Linked DNA regions of Salinivibrio kushneri. Each later gene encodes a partner of the first gene's protein in a complex. Links are inferred from orthologs where the notes say so. Each region holds a gene or a part of one and is shown in the gene's direction. Other genes may lie near its edges. The genes, in order: rne, eno and pnp.

Region 1 (7,349 bases):
TGGCGGTAGTGGTGAATCCAATCGTCATACCACGCTGGATCTGCATCAGGGTAAAGCAGCTGATAACCTTTTTCTAAGCTCAGGCCAATCATGGTTTGCAAACGCTCAGGAGGTAAAATGGGTAATTGCCCTGTTAATCGAGCCGCCGCATCGAGGCTAGAGACAATGCGTCCAATCGAATCCATCACAGTGCCATCCCAGTCAAAGATCAACAATGAGTATGGGGCAAGCACTGAGTGCGACGGTTGGCTGGCCGGACTTTCGCCAGCTTGCCAAGCAGATGTAAGCGATAATTCGACAGTCATGGATTTAGCCTCTGCGTGATGCGTTTTTTGCCCGTAACCCGTCAAGTACCCGCTCAAGTTTGGGCTCCATGGGCGCGTTAAGCGTCATGGTTTCATCATTCCCTGGGTGCACAAAACGAATCGTGGCGGCATGTAAAAATAATCGATCTAGCCCCACAGCCTTGGTGTAAGCATCAAAACGGGGATCGCCATAGCGGTCATCCCACGCCAAAGGATGCCCTACATATTGCGCATGGACTCGAATTTGGTGTGTCCGACCTGTTACTGGGCTCGCTTGCACGAGAGTGGCTTCCGCAAACGTCTCAACCACTTTAAAACGGGTTTCCGACGGCTTTCCCTCGGGATTAACACGGACAATGCTGTTCACCTCGTTTTTCAACAAAGGCGCTGTCACCTTACGCTGCTTAGCGGACCAGTGACCCATGACCAAGGCATAATAGTCTTTGCGTACCGATTTTTCGCGAAATTGCGCTTGCAGATGGCGCAACGCAGACCGTTTTTTAGCAATCAATAAGATCCCCGAGGTGTCTCTATCAATCCGGTGCACCAGCTCCAAAAAGCGCGCTTTAGGACGCAGTGCGCGCATTGCCTCTATCGCGCCAAATTGTAGCCCACTCCCCCCGTGCACCGCGGTACCTGAAGGCTTATTGAGCACAAGTAGGTGGTCATCTTCATAAAGAATGCAATGCTCAAGCGCAGCCACTTTGTCTAACTTGGTACTGGGGGCGGCTTTCTCATCGCGCTCGGGAAGCCGGATCGGAGGCACTCTCACCACGTCTCCAGCTTGCAGCTTATACTCGGGTTTTATGCGTTTTTTATTAACTCGCACTTCTCCTTTACGAAGCACGCGATAAATCATACTTTTGGGGACATTTTTCAGCTGATTTCGCAGAAAATTGTCGATGCGTTGGCCGGCGATGTCGTCATCGATGTCGATGAATCGCACTTGAGTTTTTTGTTCTGTCATAACCTTCATTCTACCGCTAAGCACAGCGACATGCACCTGCTACCGCAAGCCATCCCTCACTTAACACAGCCGCGGGTTGTGTTCGTCCCCGCAACCGCGAGTGGCACAAGGCATTGTCGTGCAAAAAAACACCACATCGGCGCGGTTTTACTACCAACGCAACATAAGCGAATAAAGCCGATTGCTGGACTTTAGTCTCCCTGCTATAGTTGCGGCGTTAATCAGAAAAGCAAACGCTTATCTGAAACACAGCTTATCGCCTGTGACAGCGATTTCATCAGTGGAACATGCACTTTTCGAAAAAAGGCCTGGTCTGCGATGAGTCAATCAAGTGATAGCTGTATACGGTTATATCCGTAAAAGCACCATAATTCCGAATGCTTTTAAGGCGTTACGCGGCAATTGGCGTAAGACGTAAACCAAAAGCACCCGTTTAGTGTGTTGACACGAGACCGTTAGTCAGTGTCAGAGCTCTCCGCCATCGGTAAAAACGGCGGACGCCAACTGCGTAATCCGGTGAGCCATAAAAACCGTTGTAGCTGGCCGATTAAAACTTGCCCGAGCGCACCCCTGATTTTCTCCAGCCGGGAGGCTGCACCATATCAGACTTGGGGTCAGGCAGCATTGACGACTGCTCTCGTCATCAACCGCTAATAACAACGATAAATAAATGAGAAAAATCAGATGAAAAGAATGTTGATTAACGCAACTCAGAAGGAAGAGTTGCGCGTCGCATTGGTCGACGGTCAACGGCTGTACGATCTCGATATCGAGAGTCCCGGCCATGAATCAAAAAAAGCGAATATCTACAAAGGACGCATTACCCGTATCGAACCAAGCCTGGAAGCGGCATTTGTTGACTACGGCGCAGAACGACACGGTTTTCTCCCTCTTAAAGAAATTGCCCGCGAATACTTCCCTTCCGGTTACACCTATCAAGGCCGCCCTAACATCAAAGATGTGGTAAAAGAAGGCCAGGAAGTGATTGTCCAAGTGGACAAAGAAGAGCGCGGCAATAAAGGGGCTGCTCTGACTACGTTTGTATCGTTAGCAGGTAGCTACTTGGTATTAATGCCAAACAACCCACGTGCCGGCGGGATTTCTCGTCGCATCGAGGGAGAAGAACGTAGTCAGCTCAAAGAAGCCATGTCTGGCCTCGAACTGCCGCAAGGTATGGGCTTGATTGTACGTACCGCAGGTGTGGGCAAATCTGCCGAAGAGCTTGAATGGGACTTGAAAGTCCTGCTAAACCACTGGCAAGCGGTGAAAGAAGCCGCAGACGCCAACCCTGCCCCTTTCCTTATCCATCAAGAAAGTAACGTGATTGCACGCGCAATCCGCGACTATTTACGCCGTGATATCGGTGAGATCTTGATTGATAGTGAGAAGGTCTTTCAACGCGCGCAAGAGCACATCAAGCTGGTTCGCCCTGACTTTGTCAGCCGCATCAAGTTCTATGAAGGCGAAGTGCCGCTATTTAGCCATTACCAGATAGAGAGCCAAATTGAATCTGCGTTCCAACGCGAGGTTCGCTTGCCGTCTGGTGGTTCGATCGTGATCGACCCCACCGAAGCCCTCACCTCTATCGATATCAACTCTGCTCGTGCCACTAAAGGAAGCGATATCGAAGAGACAGCACGCCAAACAAACGTTGAAGCGGCAGAAGAAATTGCCCGCCAATTGCGTTTGCGTGATCTGGGTGGACTGGTCGTTATCGATTTCATCGATATGACCCCCGTGCGCCACCAACGTGAAGTGGAAAACAAACTACGCGACTCTGTCCGTATGGATCGTGCACGCGTGCAAATCGGCCGTATTTCGCGCTTTGGTTTGCTGGAAATGTCACGCCAACGCCTCAGTCCATCACTGGCAGAAGCAAGCCATCACATTTGCCCGCGCTGTAAAGGCACCGGTGTAATTCGTGATAACGAATCGCTAGCATTGTCCATTCTTCGTTTGATGGAAGAAGAGGCAATGAAAGAGAACACGGCGCAAGTACTGGGTATCGTCCCTGTCCCCGTCGCCTCTTACCTGCTTAACGAAAAACGCCGCTCGGTCCAGCACATTGAGAAATACCACAATGTCAAAGTGGTCGTGGTACCAAATGCCGACATGCAGACGCCACACTTTGATGTGGTTCGCGTCCGCGGCGGTGAAGAAATGGCGAACCTGTCTTATCAGCTGCCAAGCCAGATTGATGCGCTCAGAGAAGTAGAAGCACGCGAAGAGCCACAACAAGCACGTCCAGCGAAAAAGCGTGAAGAACCTGTTTTACAAGGGTTTGCAGCGCCAAGCTCGCCGGCACCAAGTGCAACTAAAACGGCCGCACCAGCCAATGAGCCAGCAGCGTCGGCTCAGCCTGGCCTGTTCACCAAAGTGGGTCAGTTCTTCTCGCGCTTGTTTGCCGCGCCAGCTGATGATGCAACAACCGCGTCGTCAAAACCTACCGCCCAACCTGAGCCAGCTCAAACAGGGCAAAGCCAGAAGCCAACACACAGCCAGCGCAATAAGTCACGTGGCAACAACAAACCACAAAATCGCGATGAGCAAAGTGAAGGTGGCAACGGCGAACGTGGACGTAACAATAAACAACGTCGCCAGAACAAGCCGCAAGAAGAGCGTCGCGACAATAATCGTAAAGGGAAAAAACCCCGTAACGATAACCGCAACGACAAAGCGAAAAAGCCTGCCGCGCAACAAGATGAGGCCAAGGCAACGAAGCCACAGTCTGACAATGCGGATAAAGGCAACAAACAGCACGACCAAAAAGCGGAGAAAACCGAACAGGTTAAACAACGCCGCCAACGTCGTAAGCTGAATCGCAGCGTGCGTATCAACAAAGATAATGCGGATACCCAAGTTGCCACCGAGGTAACACCTGACCAAGGCAAAGACTTGCAGCAAGTCGGGGCTGAAGTCGCACAACAGGCTAAACAGCAGCCTGATAACGCGAAGAAAGAAGGTCAGCAGGACAAGCGTCGTAACCGTCGCTCACCGCGCCACCTTCGCGCGAGTGGACAGCGTCGTCGCCGTCGCCCAATGGTGAAAAGCCCTATGCCACTCACGACAGGCATGGCGTCTCCCGAAATGGCGATGGGCAAGGTATGGTCGGCAGAGCAACCCGTGAAAGTGAAGCAAGATCGCCGCCGCCAAGACAAACGCCAAAACAGTAAGGCTATTATCGGTGGTGTTGCCCGTCCAGAAATGGCCATGGGTAAAGTCATTATCATGCAAGCTAAGTCGGAGGAGACAGATTCAGTGTCGGCCCAACCGATGGCATCGATAAGTACTTCTGAGCCAGCACCACAACCGGCACATAGCCAAGCAACACCGGTTATCGACGCTGCGCCGAAGGTCGCCACGCCAGACGCACCAGTGACAACCCCTGCGCAGGACTCAGAGGTCGATTTAGTGACCGAAAAAGTGATTGAACGCGAAGCGGAAATCAATGCCCCAACGGCAACGATTCAATACCGCCGAGCCACATCACCGATGATGAAAGCACCGGCACCGAGCGAAACGGTTGATCACAGCCCTGTGGCAATCGCCGCCTTTAAAGCGCCTAACCCAGAAGCGAAAGCTGCGGGTAGCGCTGAGGCACGTGCGTCTGCCTACGCACCGGCAACCAAACCTCAGTACTAATTCCGTTTGCTTTCGGAATGCTAAAGGCCTCGGCATCTGTCGAGGCCTTTTTTTCACCTTTCTTCAATGAAATAACGTGGATAAAACATACGCAAACTTGCAGCGATACACGGAAAAGTGCGTCGATCCACACGCTTCCATAGCGACTTCCTTGTCAAAGCGAAAAAACTCAGTAACGTCATGGCATAAGATGATTGTCGTGTCGTCGCGCACACCCAGCTCTATTCGCCAGAGACACAGGCTCATCAGGGGCCAAAATACGACCACGACATTGGAAAGTTGCTGTAGGGAAGACGCTGTTGCTTATGAAAACCTTGTTTACTGCTTATCCATTTAAACGCCTCCATCACACCTTGATGCTGGCCTTTCTTCTATTGAGCCTCCTCCCTCTGATCTTAGTCGCCTTGTTTTTTCTTAACGCCCATAGCCAAGATCTCCAAGAACAAAGCACAGCTCACCTTTTATCGGTGCGCGACAGTAAACAACAGCAAATCAATGATTACTTTGATGCGAAAGAAGCGGAGGTGCTCGGATTTGTCGCTTCGGAGCTCGCCTACGCCAGCGGTGGCCATTTTTATGGTTTGGTCAACGCATTTCAGCGACTACGACCAAACATCGACGCGGCTCGTGATTACGCGCAACGCCGCTACTACCTTGGGTCCGGTGAGAGGGTGAAAACACCTGTGCGCAAGGACGATCCCAACTATTCCGCCACCGAGCGTTATCGGCTGCTGCACAAACGCTACCACCGCGCTTATCAAGCTTTGCTCGCCCGCGCAGATTTTGACGATCTACTCTTGGTCGACAAGCAAGGCAACGTCACTTATTCGGTGAAAAAACTGAGCAACTATGGCACAAACTTACTCTCAGGCCCTCACCGTGATGCACGATTGGGGCAAACGTTCGCGACCCTACAACAGCAAACGCAACAAACAAAAGGGAAGTTAGATCCGACGCCTAAGGTGATTATCTCTGATTTTTCCGCGGAAGAGACCGACACCCGCGTTGCATGGCTGGGCGCCCCCATTATTCAGCAAGGGTATCTCCATAGCTACGCGCTCTTCCGGCTTCCTAGCCATGCCCTTACCAGGCTGATGGCACCCAGAGAAACCAATGCGATTGAAACACACCTCGTCGGTGATGACGGCAAGACTCGTGCGCACTCAACCAGCAACAGTGAGCTTGTCAGTAACTCGCCTGCCATAGAAAAAGCATTAGCCGGAGAAACGGGTGTTACCCGCTATCAAGCCCAGTCAGGCCAAACCATGCTCGCCGCCTACACGCCTATTCGCACGCACGGCCTGAAATGGGGACTCGTGGCAGAAGTGCCTACACAAGTGGCCTATGCACGCATCCACCAACTGCAACAGCTTTTTATCGTCGCCATGTTACTTGCTATTCTCGCAGTGGTGGTTGCCTCGCACTATATGTCCAACTTTATTACTCGCCCACTGCTTCAACTTACGTGGGCGGCCGAAAAAGTCAGTGCGGGTGACCTTGATACCCAAATCCACCACACGCGTCGTCGTGATGAAATCGGGCGTTTGGCGGTGAGCTTTGCCCGTATGCGCCATGCCATCCGCGAAAAGCTGGTCTTAATCCGCCAGCAGAACCAAACCTTAGAAGCTAACATCACCACCATACGTGCTCAGAATGAAGAGCTACATGTGGCCAACAAACTGAAAGATGAATTCTTGGCAACCACCTCTCACGAACTTCGCACCCCATTGCACGGCATGATAGGGATTGCCGAAGCACTGATTGACGGTGCGAACGGTCCGATTAGTCGCGACCACCAGTATCAACTGTCGATTATCGTCAACAGCGGCCAGCGCTTGGCCAAGCTGGTCGATGATCTCTTGGACTACCATAAAATGCGTTATGGGCAATTAGACTTAGAACAAGGCCCTGTCAATCTCAACGCCATCACACAGCTTGTGCTGTCACTCGCCAAACACCTTAAAAAAGATAAGCCGCTAAACATCATTAATCAGCTCAGCGACACACCAATCTGGGTACACGCGGACCCCCAACGCCTTGAACAAGTTATGTACAACTTACTGGGGAATGCGATTAAGTTCACCGATGCGGGTAAGATTGTTATTAGCGCCGACACCCTTGACGATCGCGTTCGCATCCAAGTGGTTGATACGGGTAAAGGGATCCCAGCGGAACAGTTAAGCACCGTTTTTGAGCCTCTCGCACAAGCAGTAAGTAGCCACTATCATTATCAACACGGCGCAGGTCTTGGTCTATCAATCAGTCGTCAGCTTGTCGAGTTGATGGGCGGCCAGCTTTACGTCAGTAGTCAGACGCAAGTGGGAACCACCTTTAGCTTCACCCTTCCCAGTGTCGATGAGCCCCCGGTGTTGAGCACCGAGTTTACCGCCTTTTCTACCCAACACATTCACCAAGCTGACACGCGAGAAGCGCTC
Region 2 (6,850 bases), 1.2 Mb from region 1 along the record:
ATTTGTGACAATTAAAAACATCAAGGTGTGTGGTAGCTTTCACATTGTGGGAGTCAATGGGGTCTGGTATCATAATATCCCGTCCAGAACTTCATTAATTTCCTCTAAATCCAACTCTCAGGTTTAGCATGACGACGAACTACATTTTTGTTACGGGCGGTGTTGTATCCTCCCTCGGTAAGGGTATTGCTGCAGCCTCATTAGCAGCCATTCTTGAAGCACGTGGCCTTAACGTCACTATCATGAAACTCGACCCTTATATCAACGTGGATCCAGGGACAATGAGTCCTACCCAGCACGGGGAAGTATTCGTCACGGAAGACGGCGCGGAGACCGACCTTGATCTCGGTCACTACGAGCGCTTCATCCGCACCAAAATGACCAAGCGTAATAACTTTACCTCTGGTCGTGTGTATGCGGATGTACTGCGCAAAGAGCGCCGTGGAGATTACCTGGGAGCGACCATTCAGGTGATTCCACACATCACTAACTCAATCAAAGACCGCATCATCGCGGGTGGTGAAGGTCACGATATTGCGATTGTGGAAATCGGCGGTACTGTCGGTGACATTGAGTCGCTGCCATTTTTGGAAGCGATTCGCCAGCTGACCGTTGAAGTTGGCCGCGAGCATGCCATGTTTATGCACCTGACTCTGGTTCCTTATCTGGCGGCTGCGGGTGAAGTGAAAACCAAGCCAACTCAGCATTCAGTAAAAGAGCTACTCTCAATTGGCATCCAGCCTGATGTGTTGGTGTGCCGTAGTGAGCGTCCGATCCCGGCTAATGAGCGCGCCAAAATTGCGCTGTTCTGTAATGTGGCAGAAAAAGCCGTGATCACCATGAAAGACGTAGACTCTATCTACAAAATCCCATCACTCATCCGTTCTCAAGGCTTGGATGATCTGGTTTGTAACCGTTTTGGCATTGAAGCGGCGGAAGCTGACCTGTCAGAGTGGGAGCAAGTGAGCTACGAAGAAGCCAACCCCATGGGCGAAGTGACCATTGGTATGGTGGGTAAATACATCGAGCTGCCTGATGCATATAAGTCCGTCAACGAAGCCTTGAAGCATGGTGGGTTGAAAAACCGCCTCACCGTCAATATCAAGTATGTTGATTCGCAAGATCTTGAAACGCGTGGCACTGAAATGCTGCAAGGCTTGGATGCTATCTTGGTACCAGGCGGGTTTGGTGACCGAGGCGTGGAAGGCAAAATCTTGGCAGCACAGTATGCCCGTGAAAACAAACTTCCTTACTTGGGTATCTGCCTCGGTATGCAAGTCGCTCTGATTGAATACGCGCGTAATGTCGCGGGTATGGAAGGGGCAAATTCGACCGAATTTAACAAAGAGAGTAAATACCCGGTGGTGGGACTGATCACTGAGTGGGTCGATGAAGAAGGCAAAGTCGAAGAGCGCAGTGAAACCTCTGACCTGGGCGGTACCATGCGCCTTGGTGCTCAACTTTGCCACCTTGCCGAAGGCTCTAAAGCGCATCAGCTTTATGGCAACACGCAGATCCACGAGCGCCATCGCCACCGTTATGAAGTGAACAATTTATTGCGTCCGCAGCTAGAAAAAGCGGGGCTTTCAATCTCAGGCCTTTCTGCAGATAAAAAGCTGGTGGAGATCATCGAGAATCCTGAGCACCCATGGTTTGTTGCGTGCCAGTTCCACCCAGAGTTCACGTCGACACCACGTGATGGCCACCCATTGTTTGCCGGGTTTGTTGCGGCAGCAGGCAAAAAACAGCGCGGTGAGCTATAAACGAGATTCGAGCGGTCGCCTGAACCTAGGCAGCCGCTTTTATTTTTAAAAACAATGACAGACGAGAGGAATCACAATGTCTAAGATCGTTAAAGTTCTAGGCCGTGAAATCATCGATTCACGCGGTAACCCAACCGTTGAAGCTGAAGTACACCTAGAAGGTGGCTTTGTCGGTATGGCGGCAGCACCTTCAGGTGCATCAACGGGTTCTCGCGAAGCGCTAGAACTGCGTGATGGTGACAAGTCACGTTTCATGGGTAAAGGCGTTCTAAAAGCGATTGAAGCGGTTAACGGCCCAATCGCAGAAGCCCTACAAGGTAAAGACGCGAAAGCCCAAGCCGATATCGACCAAGTGATGATCGATCTCGACGGTACCGATAACAAATCTAAGTTTGGTGCCAACGCTATCCTCGCGGTGTCTCTGGCCAACGCGAAAGCGGCTGCGGCTGCGAAAGGCATGCCTTTGTTTGAGCACATTGCTGAACTAAACGGCACTGCTGGTCAGTTCTCAATGCCTCTGCCAATGATGAACATCCTGAACGGTGGTGAGCACGCGGATAACAACGTTGATATCCAAGAGTTCATGATCCAGCCTGTGGGTGCGAAAACCCTGAAAGAAGCACTGCGCATCGGCGCGGAAGTATTCCATAACCTAGCAAAAGTACTGAAAGCCAAAGGCCTAAGCACTGCGGTAGGTGACGAAGGTGGTTTTGCGCCAAACCTAGAGTCAAACGCTGCGGCACTTGCTGCAATTAAAGAAGCGGTTGAGCAAGCAGGCTACGAGCTGGGCAAAGATATCACCCTCGCGATGGACTGTGCGGCGTCTGAGTTCTATGACAAAGAGCAAGGCATCTACAACATGAAGGGTGAAGGTAAAACCTTCTCGTCAGAAGAGTTTAACCACTACTTGGCGAAACTGGCTGAAGAGTACCCAATCGTGTCTATTGAAGACGGCCTGGACGAGTCTGACTGGGACGGCTTTAAGCACCAAACTGAGCTGCTGGGTGACAAGCTACAGCTAGTCGGTGATGACCTGTTCGTAACTAACACCAAGATCCTAAAAGAAGGTATCGACAAAGGTGTCGCGAACTCTATCTTGATCAAATTTAACCAAATCGGTTCTCTGACCGAAACCTTGGCGGCGATCAAGATGGCGAAAGATGCTGGTTACACTGCCGTGATTTCTCACCGTTCAGGTGAAACCGAAGACGCAACCATTGCTGACTTGGCGGTAGGTACAGCTGCAGGTCAAATCAAAACCGGTTCAATGAGCCGTTCTGACCGTGTTGCGAAGTACAACCAGCTCATCCGCATCGAAGATGCGTTGGGCGAAAAAGCACCGTTCAACGGTTTAAAAGAAGTGAAAGGCCAATAATCGGCACTTAAGCACCTTTTTGACCAAGCCGTCCCGTCTAACGGGGCGGCTTTTTTCATTGAGGAAAACCATGACACCAGCCAGCGGATCCGCTAGCCTATGCGGTTAGTTTATCAGGGTTTGAATACCTTGAGCCGATATTGGAAGGAGTACAGGTATGAGGCTGCTATCGGTTGCACTGTTTCTCACGCTGGTGTGGCTGCAGTACGAACTGTGGCTGGGTAAAAATGGCGTGACAGACTATTGGCAAATTGAAGCCAATGTCGCCGTACAGCAACAAGCCAACCAAAAACTCGTTAAGCGTAACCAGCAAATGTACGCAGAAATTGCGGATTTGAAGCGTGGGCAAGAAGCGATTGAAGAGCGCGCACGCAATGAGCTGGGCATGATAAAGCCGGACGAGACATTTTTCCGATTAGTCGATAAATCCCAGTAACTGTCAGCCGTTGACTGGCGGTACAACCAAAGAAGATAACTTGTGGTCGAACAATCTCCTTTGCAGCCCAACACTGCTTTACAGCCCGGAATAAGTGCCGTGGTACCAGCCGCAGGTGTTGGAAGCAGGATGCAAGCTAGCTGCCCGAAGCAATACCTCTCTTTAGCCGGCAAAATGTTGATTGAGCATACGGTTGAGCGGTTACTCTCTCATCCTGCCATTACTGATGTGATCATCGCCATTGGTGCTGACGATAGTTACTTTGCGCAAACAAACTTGAGTGAGCGTCCGAATGTCCATGTTGTCGTGGGAGGGGCGACCCGCGCTGCGTCTGTGCAAGCTGGGCTAAAGGTGGTCAACACACAGTGGGTAATGGTGCATGATGCCGCGCGTCCTTGTGTGTCGCATGCTGATATTGATGCCTTGATTGAACAGGCACAGTCTCACCCAGATGGCGCTTTGCTCGCCGCGCCTGTTCGAGACACCATGAAGCGTGCGGACGTGCGAGGACAGGTGGCCCATACGGTGGAGCGAGAGGCACTTTGGCATGCATTAACCCCGCAAATGTTTCTAACCCACCTGCTTACAAACGCCCTCGCGAAGGCCGGTGAGCAAGTGACGGATGAGGCGTCTGCCGTTGAAGCGCTCGGGGGGAAGCCGGTGTTGGTCCCTGCCAGTGCCAGCAACATTAAAGTCACTCACCCCGAGGATAAGTGGCTGGCCGAGTTTTACCTTTCACAACAAGAAGGCAAATCATGATTCGAATTGGACATGGGTTTGATGTACACAAATTTGGCGGAGACGGCCCTGTTATCATCGGCGGGGTTAGCGTGCCTTATGAACAAGGTTTGGTCGCGCACTCAGACGGTGACGTCGCGCTTCATGCCTTGTGTGATGCCCTGTTAGGCGCGATTGCAGCAGGCGATATCGGCCAGCACTTTCCCGATACCAGTGACGAATGGGAAGGGGCTGACAGCCGCATGCTTCTTCGCGATGTATACAGCAAAGTACGGCGCAAAGGCTACCGGCTTGGTAATGCTGACATTACTATTATCGCCCAAGCGCCGAAAATGGGTCCACATATCGACGCAATGCGTGAAGCCATTGCCAGCGATTTGTGCGTGACAATCGATGCAGTCAACGTCAAAGCAACCACCTCAGAGCGTCTCGGTTTTACCGGACGAAAAGAGGGCATTGCTTGTGAGGCTGTGGTGCTATTAAACAAAGAGGCTGTATGACGGACTTACTCGCGCCCTTGGCATATTTACATGGTCAACCGACCCAGTCTGGCACCTTGAAAGCGTCACCGGACGATTTTATTGTCTCAGAGGTACTTGGCTTTACCCCTTCAGGCCAAGGAGAGCACTTTTTGGTGCGGATAAAAAAGCGCGGAGAAAACACTAAGTACGTGGCCAATGAGTTGGCAAAAGCCTGTGGTGTTACCTCACGACAAGTGAGCTGGGCTGGGCTAAAAGACCGCCACGCTGTCACTGAGCAATGGTTCAGTGTTCACCTGCCAGGTAAAGCGGATCCGGATTTAACCGCGTTTGTCCAAAATCACCCAGGCGTCGTGAGTATTGAAGGGACAGCCCGCCATCAGCATAAGTTGCGTCCCGGCGATCTGACCGGCAATCAATTTACATTGTGTATTCGCGATCTTGACTCACCACAGGGTTTGCTGCCGCGGCTAGAGGCCATCGCAAAGCAGGGCGTACCTAATTATTTTGGTGCACAGCGCTTTGGGCGTGATGGCAACAATGTTGAGATGGCGCGTGCCTGGGGGCGTGGCGAGAAAAAAGTCCGTGACAAGAGCAAGCGTAGCTTTTACCTATCGGCGGCGCGATCGCTGCTGTTTAATCAGGTGGTGTCTGCACGGATAGAAGCGGGTGTCTTTGCTTCTACCCTGATTGGCGACTTGTGCTTTGATGAACAACAGCAACCGCATCTGGTTGAGCAAGAGGGCAGTTATCATTCTGGCATTACCGGTCCCTTAACTGGTGACAATGCGCTACCGACAGCGGCGCAAGCTCAGCAATTTGAGCAAGCGGTGGTAGACAAAGAGCCTGAATTACTCGCGGTGATTCGCGATAATCGCATGCGTCATGATCGCCGTTTGTTGTGTTTAGTGCCGCAGGCGATGGCCTGGACACACGATGCGGACACTTTAACCGTGAGTTTCTTTTTACCTGCAGGGGCCTTCGCCACCGCGGTGATGCGAGAGCTCGTCGTCGCAAGCCAACAAGGAGAACAGAATGCGAATATTGATTAGTAACGACGACGGTTATCACGCTCAAGGGATCCAAACCTTGACCAAGGCCTTATCGACCATTGCGGATGTGGTGGTGGCCGCGCCTGATCGCAATTGCTCAGGTGCGTCTAACTCACTGACGCTAGAAAATCCGTTGCGAGTGCGTGAGCTGGGTCCCCAGCGCTATGCAGTTCAAGGCACTCCCACTGACTCAGTCCATTTGGCATTACGCCAGCTGCTCCCTTGGGAGCCGGACTTTGTGATTACCGGGATTAACCATGGCGCGAACCTTGGGGATGATGTGCTTTACTCGGGGACAGTGGCCGCGGCGACAGAGGGCTTTTTCCTGGGCGCGCCGGCTATTGCTGTCTCGCTATGTGGCCACCAGCACTTTGAGACAGCCGCACACGTCGTGAAGCAATTCTTAGCCAAGAACCAACGGCATGCAGCCCCCAGCCACCGCTTAATTAATATTAATGTGCCCGATGTACCAATCGATAGTCTAGAGGGGTGGAAGGTGACGCGGCTTGGCGCCCGCCATCACGCTGAAGACGTGATAAAACAAAGCGATCCGCGGGGCAAACCGATATACTGGGTCGGTGCGCCAGGTCAAACCCAAGATGCAGGGCCGGGAACCGATTTTCACGCCATTGCGGCGCAATACGTTTCTATTACGCCACTGCAGGTAGACTTAACTGCGCATGATACTTTGGGCGTGTTTTCGCAATGGTTAAGTGAGTAGACGGCAAACACGTCATCGTTGGTGAGCCGCATTGAGGCGGCGACCGTTTCAATAGACTTATACTCAGTGATAAAGGAAGCAGACGTTGAGTCAAGAGCAATCACTTATTCAATTTTTGCAGCAACAAGGTGTCAACGACACCGACGTTCTAGACGCCATGCAGGCGGTGCCTCGGCACTTATTTGTCTCTGAAGCCATGACCCACCAAGCTTATGGTAACAATGCGTTACCTATTGGGTGGGGACAAACTATTTCACAACCTTATATTGTGGCTAAGATGACATCA
Region 3 (6,858 bases), 490 kb from region 1 along the record:
GGCGGAACAGCTCTGGGGCAAAGTTGGGGATCCCTGCGAATTTCAGATCTTCCCCTTGGGTAAAGGTATCGCCAATTTGAATGGTGCCATGATTGTGTAGGCCAATAATGTCACCCGCAAACGCATCTTCAGCCCGTGACCGATCCCCTGCCATAAAGGTCACCGCATCGGAAATATTGATTTGTTTACCTAAACGTACATGGCGCAGCTTCATGCCTTGCTGGTATTTACCAGAGACAATACGCATAAAGGCGATCCGATCACGGTGACGTGGATCCATATTGGCTTGGATTTTAAATACAAACCCTGAGAATTTCTCCTCGTCGGCACTGACCTCGCGGTCATGGGTTGGGCGCGCCATGGGCTTTGGTGCCCACTCAGTCAAGCCATCCAGCATATGATCCACGCCGAAGTTACCCAATGCGGTCCCGAAGAAAACGGGCGTGAGTTCACCGCTTAAAAACAGCTCATGGTCAAACTCATGTGACGCCCCCATCACCAGCTCCAACTCATCGCGCAAATCTTGCGCAATGTCGGCACCAATCGCCTCATCGAGCTCAGGGTTGTCCAAGCCTTTGATGATACGCGCATCTTGGATGGTATGGCCTTGCCCTGATTGATAGAGGATGCTTTCGTCCCGATGAATGTGATAGACACCTTGGAAACCTTTCCCGCAACCAATCGGCCACGATACCGGTGCACAGGCGATGTTGAGTTCACTCTCTACTTCATCGAGCAGCTCCATCGGATCGCGAATATCACGGTCAAGTTTGTTCATAAAGGTGATAATCGGGGTATCGCGTAAGCGCGTGACTTCCATCAGCTTGCGAGTACGATCTTCGACACCTTTCGCCGCATCAATCACCATTAAACACGAATCGACGGCAGTCAGTGTCCGGTATGTATCCTCTGAGAAATCCTCGTGCCCTGGCGTATCAAGCAGGTTCACCAAGCAGTCATTGTAAGGAAATTGCATCACAGAAGTGGTCACAGAGATACCACGCTCTTTTTCCATATCCATCCAATCAGACTTGGCATGTTGGTTAGAGCCACGCCCTTTCACGGTTCCTGCCGTTTGAATGGCACGTCCGAATAACAGCACCTTTTCCGTGATGGTGGTTTTACCCGCATCTGGGTGCGAGATAATCGCAAAGGTGCGGCGTTTATCAACTTCCTGTTGCAGCAGTGTATTTGACATAAAGGTTATCTTCTTATTGACTTCAGGCGGCAATCAGGCGCCAGCTGAGAGGGTCATTCACAAAAGTGGCGTATTTTCGCTGATCTTGTAGTCAGCTTCAATTCACAAATCTGACTTGGCACTGTTATCTGTATCCGTTAGGGTCAATTTTGCTTGCCAAGCACATCACAAATGTTGCCAATCGACTGCCTCGTGGTGTCGTTATCGGCCAAGCACGTGTATAATTAGCGCCACTTTCAGCTGTAACACAGTCAACAACGTCGACCATAAGGTCGCGACTATTGACAGCATACTGCCCACGAAGGCCAAACACCCGCGCAGCGTGGTGTCATTAGTCGCGATGGTGAGCAGCTGAAAGCCGACACTTAGTGAGATAAACCAACGGGTTTATCCCTTAGCAACAAGGAAATAATCTGTGAATCCAATCGTAAAAACATTCCAATACGGCAATCATACAGTCACATTGGAAACTGGCGTGATGGCACGTCAAGCCAATGGTGCTGTCATGGTCAGCATGGACGATACCTCGGTATTCGTTTCTGTGGTCGGTAAAAAAGAAGCGGCTGAAGGCCAAAGCTTCTTCCCATTGACCGTCAACTACCAAGAGCGTACCTACGCCGCGGGTAAAATCCCAGGTGGTTTTTTCAAGCGCGAAGGCCGCCCTTCTGAGTCAGAAACCCTGACCGCACGTCTGATTGACCGCCCTATCCGCCCGCTATTCCCGGACTCGTTCAAAAACGAAGTGCAGGTTATCGCAACCGTGGTATCTGTTAACCCAGCGGTTAGCCCTGATATCGTTGCCATGCTAGGTACCTCGGCCGCACTGGCCATCTCAGGGATCCCATTCAACGGCCCTATCGGCTCAGCACGTGTCGGCTACATCAATGATGAACTCGTGCTTAACCCAAGCCCTGCTGAGCTAGACGACAGCAAGCTTGACCTTGTGGTCGCGGGTACTGAAGGCGCCGTGCTGATGGTTGAATCAGAAGCGGATCGCCTAAGCGAAGAGCAAATGCTGCAAGCGGTGATGTTTGGTCATGAGCAACAGCAAACCGCGATCAACGCAATCAAAGAATTTGCCGCCGAAGTGGGAACGCCTACTTGGGATTGGCAAGCGCCGGAAGTTAACGCTGCGCTACAAACCCGTGTGGCTGAAATGGCACAAGGCCCACTGGCTCAGGCATACCAAATCACTGAAAAAATGGCCCGTTACGAGCAAATTGGTCAGGTGAAGCAGGAAGTGGTGTCTGCACTACTCGGCGAAGACGAGACCTTGGATGAGCGTGAAATCCTAGGCATGCTTGGCGACCTAGAAAAGAAAGTCGTACGTAGCCGCATCATTGCGGGTGAACCACGTATTGATGGCCGTGAGAAAGACATGGTTCGTGCCCTCGACGTGCGTACTGGCGTATTACCACGTACTCACGGCAGCGCCTTGTTTACCCGTGGTGAAACACAGGCTTTGGTCACCGCCACACTCGGTACTCAGCGTGACGCGCAAACCATTGATTCTATCATGGGTGAGCGCCAAGAAGGCTTCATGCTGCACTACAACTTCCCTCCTTATTGCGTGGGTGAAACCGGTTTTGTTGGCTCACCAAAGCGCCGCGAAATCGGCCATGGTCGCCTAGCGAAGCGCGGTATTGCAGCGGTTCTACCAAGCCAAGATGAATTCCCATACACACTGCGTGTGGTCTCTGAGATCACTGAGTCAAACGGCTCGTCTTCAATGGCGTCAGTATGTGGTACCTCTCTAGCACTGATGGATGCCGGTGTACCGGTGAAAAAATCAGTGGCCGGTATCGCCATGGGTCTGGTGAAAGAAGACAACGATTTCGTTGTGCTTTCCGACATCTTGGGTGATGAAGATCACCTCGGTGATATGGACTTTAAAGTGGCCGGTACGGATGACGGTGTCACTGCTTTGCAGATGGACATCAAAATCGAAGGGATCACTAAAGAGATCATGCAAATTGCATTGAACCAAGCCAAAGGCGCACGTTTACACATCCTGGATGTGATGGACCAAGCCATTGGCTCGGCACGCGACGATATCTCTGAGTTCGCGCCTCGTATCCACACCATGAGCATCAACCCAGACAAGATCCGCGATGTCATTGGTAAAGGTGGCGCCGTGATCCGTCAGCTTACCGAAGAAACTGGCACCACCATTGAAATCGACGACAACGGTACCGTGAAAATTGCGGCCACCGACGGTGAAGCTGCCAAAGATGCCATTTCACGCATCGAAGCACTCACTGCAGAAGTCGAAGTGGGCCGTATCTATACCGGTAAGGTTCAGCGTATCGTTGACTTCGGTGCCTTCGTCTCAGTGATTGGCGGCAAAGATGGTCTGGTTCACATTTCTCAAATCGCTGATCAGCGCGTTGAGAAGGTGTCTGATTACCTCGAAATCGGCCAAGAAGTAGACGTGAAAGTGCTGGAAGTTGACCGTCAAGGTCGTATTCGTCTGAGCATGAAAGAAGCAGCGGCTGAAAAAGCTCCCGCTGCTGATGCTGCGCCAGCAGAAGAAGCACCAAGCACTGACGCTTAAAGTCATATCGTCATTCATGGTATAAAGGGGGCTGAGGCCCCCTTTTTTTTACACGGAGATGCGCCTTCATGACCTTTTTTATTCAGCCACGGGCAATATTTTTCAAGCCTATGGCGATACTGGCGCTGTTATTTTTAACAGGCTGTACCAGCCAGTGGACCTTTCCTCCTATGGCCGTCCCTTTACAGCCCACCCTGCAGCAGGAAGTGCACTTGGCACGTATTGATCAACTGCTTGCTCGCAATGATTTGAGTGACGACGCACGCGCTCAATTGCATTATGAGCGTGGACTGATGCACGACAGCCTGGGGATGCGCGATTTGGCAAGGCTGGATTTTAACCAATCTCTCTCGCTAAAGCCCGACCAACCTGATGTATTCAATATTCTTGGGGTCTATTTTACCCAAAATGGTCACTATGATGCTGCCTACGAGGCCTTTGACTCCACGTTAGAGCTGGATAACAGTCACAGCTATGCCGCGCGTAATCGTGGGATCGCCTTGTACTACGGCGGTCGCTATCGCCTAGCCCATCAAGACTTACTCCATCACTACCAAGAAGACCGCGACGATCCTTATCGTCTCATTTGGCTTTATTTGGTGGAGCGCGACTGGAAGGGGGAAACCAAGGCACAGCAAGCGCTGGCTACCCGAAAAGCAAATGCGGAGGCCGCGGGTTGGGGCTGGCAGCTTGTCGATATGTACCTCGGTGAGCTCAGCGAGCGTGAACTGCTTGAGCAACTTGCCTCGCAAGGTGAAGATAATGAACTGCTCGCAGAACGCTTATGCGAAGCTTACTTTTACCTTGCTAAACGCTATCAATTCCAAGGGGACAACGATCGCGCCGTGGCATTGTATAAGCTTGCCATGTCGGGCAACGTGTATGAGTTTGTCGAGCACCGCTATGCGTTACTTGAGCTCAACCGGATCGCCTACCGTCGACCATAGTCTTTCATTCGATAGCGCCTCAAAACAAAAATAGAGCAGGCTCGCTGCTCTATTTTTGATCATGGTTGATACCAATAGGCATCGGTCAACTTGTCTGCGCACTGGGCGCCAGTGCCTGTGGTGGTTGCCTGTTAGGCTTACTTTTCAGCAATAGCTTTTCAAATTCATGCTTGGGCATGGGCGAGTGAAAATAATAACCTTGAATGGTGTCACAGTGCAGGTTAGTGAGTACCGACGCCTGCTGACGGGTTTCAACTCCCTCTGCCACCACGGTCATTTCCATTGCCCGTCCGAGGTGAATGATGCTTTCCACCAGTGTCACCTGTTTACTCAAGGCGTCCATATCGTGAATAAACGCACGGTCAATTTTAAGCTCATCAAGCGGAAAACGGGCAAGGTATGACAAGGATGAGTAGCCGGTGCCAAAGTCATCAATCGAGAGCGCAAAGCCCAATGATTTAATCGCATTGAGCATATTCAGCGCATGCTCATCGTTTTTCATCACCGCGCTTTCCGTCAATTCAAAAGTAATATCCTCTGGTTTCGCTCCCGTGGCTTTAATCAGCTTTTCCATGTGCTCGGTCAGCTTGGGGCTGCTAAATTGCTCTGGCGATAAGTTAATCGCCACTCGCCCCGGCAGCATGCCTTGTTGACGCCAGCGACGCACGTTTTGAAAAACCTCGCGCATCACATGACGCCCGAGCGCTTCAATCAGGCCACAGCGCTCTGCAACCGGAATAAAACGTCCAGGACTGATATAACCTTCGATAGGATGTTTCCAACGCACCAAGGCTTCAGCACCGTTGATACGGTAATCACTGGCACTGACCTTAGGTTGATACCACACTTCCAGCCCATTATTTTGTAAAGCTTTTTGCAGCTCGATCTCCAACCAAAGCCGCATCCGTGCCTCTTTACTCATGCTGTCATGATAGGCGACCACACGGTTTCGGCCTTGCTCTTTGGCCTCATACATTGCGGTATCCGCATTTTGCAGCAGCTGACGCGCGTCTTTACCATCATCGGGATAACGCACCATCCCCACTGAACACGCCAAATACTTACTAAAATAGTGCAATTCGAAAGGCTGACTAATCGCCCCGACGACTTTCTCAGCCAGCTGATCAGGCGCGTCTTCCGTTGCTGGCTTAGGAAGCAATACCGCAAATTCGTCACCGCCTAAGTGGCCAATAATGGTATCCGCAGAGAGCAAGGCACGTAAGCGCTGAGCGATATCCTGAAGCACACGGTCACCAACATGGTGTCCGAGAGAGTCATTGATATTTTTAAAATTATCAACATCAAGGTACAGCATAGCCAATGGTGTTTGAGCCTTTATCAGCCTATCCAGCTCTCGACTAAACCCGTAGCGGTTATAAAGACCTGTTAATGCATCCGTATAAGCGGATTGTTGCTCACCGACTTTGCTGGCATCCTCTTTGTCGGTGGGTTTTAAGCGCTTAACCGACGAGTCAATCATTGTCGGTTGTAGGCGTAACATATGCGCTTTTTTGCCCAAAAGATGGATCGGTGATTGGCTTACCATCAGCGACGCATTGTTTTTTGCACTCACCACCGACACACCTTGCTCATGCGGTGCATGCAATAGGCTGTCAATGGTGGTCGCCTCCTTCTCTGGCGACACGAGATAGTCTGATAAGGGTTCACCGATCAACGCGTCGATACTACCGACGCCAAGTAACCCTGCCGCCGCAGGATTCGCTGATAATATACAACCATCTTCAACCACACAGCAGCCGTCATCGATAAGTTGACTAAGACGGTGGTATTTTTCCTCCACCTCTTCGAGCGCACTGGCTAATACTTGGCGTTCAGATGTATCCGCGGCATGAAAAATCACACAGGGCTTACCGCTTTCATCTGCGATATTTGCCAATGGTGCGACACTGAAGTGAAAGCTAGCACTATGGTAGCTGTCAGTAAGAAACACCTCTCCTTCCGCGCATTCACCACGTCTGGCTTTGTCATAATGCGGTTTGACCGACTGATAAAAAGCCTCGCCTAGGGTATCGATATCAGATAACCCCTTTAATGACGGCAAGGCCAAGCCAGACAGCTCGCGGTAGCGTTGGTTGGCGTAAAGGTAGCAATCATTGCTGTCGAGAATGGCAAAAAGAAACGGACTATTATCGGTTAAG

The links.
Region 2: the proteins of rne (region 1) and eno are in contact, whole or in part, in a solved structure (PDB 2FYM), measured with the Escherichia coli proteins. The link is inferred for Salinivibrio kushneri from one-to-one orthologs.
Region 3: the proteins of rne (region 1) and pnp are in contact, whole or in part, in a cryo-EM structure (PDB 9QH0), measured with the Escherichia coli proteins. The link is inferred for Salinivibrio kushneri from one-to-one orthologs.

What each region holds. Positions count from the first base shown.
Region 1 is NZ_CP114588.1:1,732,010-1,739,358, forward strand. What follows is about bases 1,656-5,114. They hold rne (ribonuclease E), read left to right. Parts: upstream 1,656-1,965; coding sequence 1,966-4,914; downstream 4,915-5,114. Outside these bases: N8M53_RS08190 (HAD-IA family hydrolase), read right to left, coding at 1-305; 23S rRNA pseudouridine(955/2504/2580) synthase RluC, read right to left, coding at 310-1,272; N8M53_RS08205 (response regulator), read left to right, coding at 5,220-7,349. UniProt on the Escherichia coli protein: Endoribonuclease that plays a central role in RNA processing and decay. Required for the maturation of 5S and 16S rRNAs and the majority of tRNAs. Also involved in the degradation of most mRNAs.
Region 2 is NZ_CP114588.1:534,573-541,422, forward strand. What follows is about bases 1,029-3,988. They hold eno (phosphopyruvate hydratase), read left to right. Parts: upstream 1,029-1,839; coding sequence 1,840-3,138; downstream 3,139-3,988. Other genes in these bases: N8M53_RS02635 (CTP synthase), read left to right, coding at 1,029-1,763; ftsB (cell division protein FtsB), read left to right, coding at 3,296-3,574; ispD (2-C-methyl-D-erythritol 4-phosphate cytidylyltransferase), read left to right, coding at 3,704-3,988. Also shown: more of N8M53_RS02635, read left to right, coding at 129-1,028; more of ispD, read left to right, coding at 3,989-4,333; ispF (2-C-methyl-D-erythritol 2,4-cyclodiphosphate synthase), read left to right, coding at 4,330-4,812; tRNA pseudouridine(13) synthase TruD, read left to right, coding at 4,809-5,843; 5'/3'-nucleotidase SurE, read left to right, coding at 5,827-6,564; N8M53_RS02670 (protein-L-isoaspartate(D-aspartate) O-methyltransferase), read left to right, coding at 6,650-6,850. UniProt on the Escherichia coli protein: Catalyzes the reversible conversion of 2-phosphoglycerate (2-PG) into phosphoenolpyruvate (PEP). It is essential for the degradation of carbohydrates via glycolysis.
Region 3 is NZ_CP114588.1:2,223,022-2,229,879, forward strand. The notes cover bases 1,215-4,182. They hold pnp (polyribonucleotide nucleotidyltransferase), read left to right. Parts: upstream 1,215-1,613; coding sequence 1,614-3,752; downstream 3,753-4,182. Other genes in these bases: nlpI (lipoprotein NlpI), read left to right, coding at 3,821-4,182. In the rest of the region: prfC (peptide chain release factor 3), read right to left, coding at 1-1,198; more of nlpI, read left to right, coding at 4,183-4,699; N8M53_RS10445 (bifunctional diguanylate cyclase/phosphodiesterase), read right to left, coding at 4,785-6,858. UniProt on the Escherichia coli protein: Involved in mRNA degradation. Catalyzes the phosphorolysis of single-stranded polyribonucleotides processively in the 3'- to 5'-direction. Also involved, along with RNase II, in tRNA processing.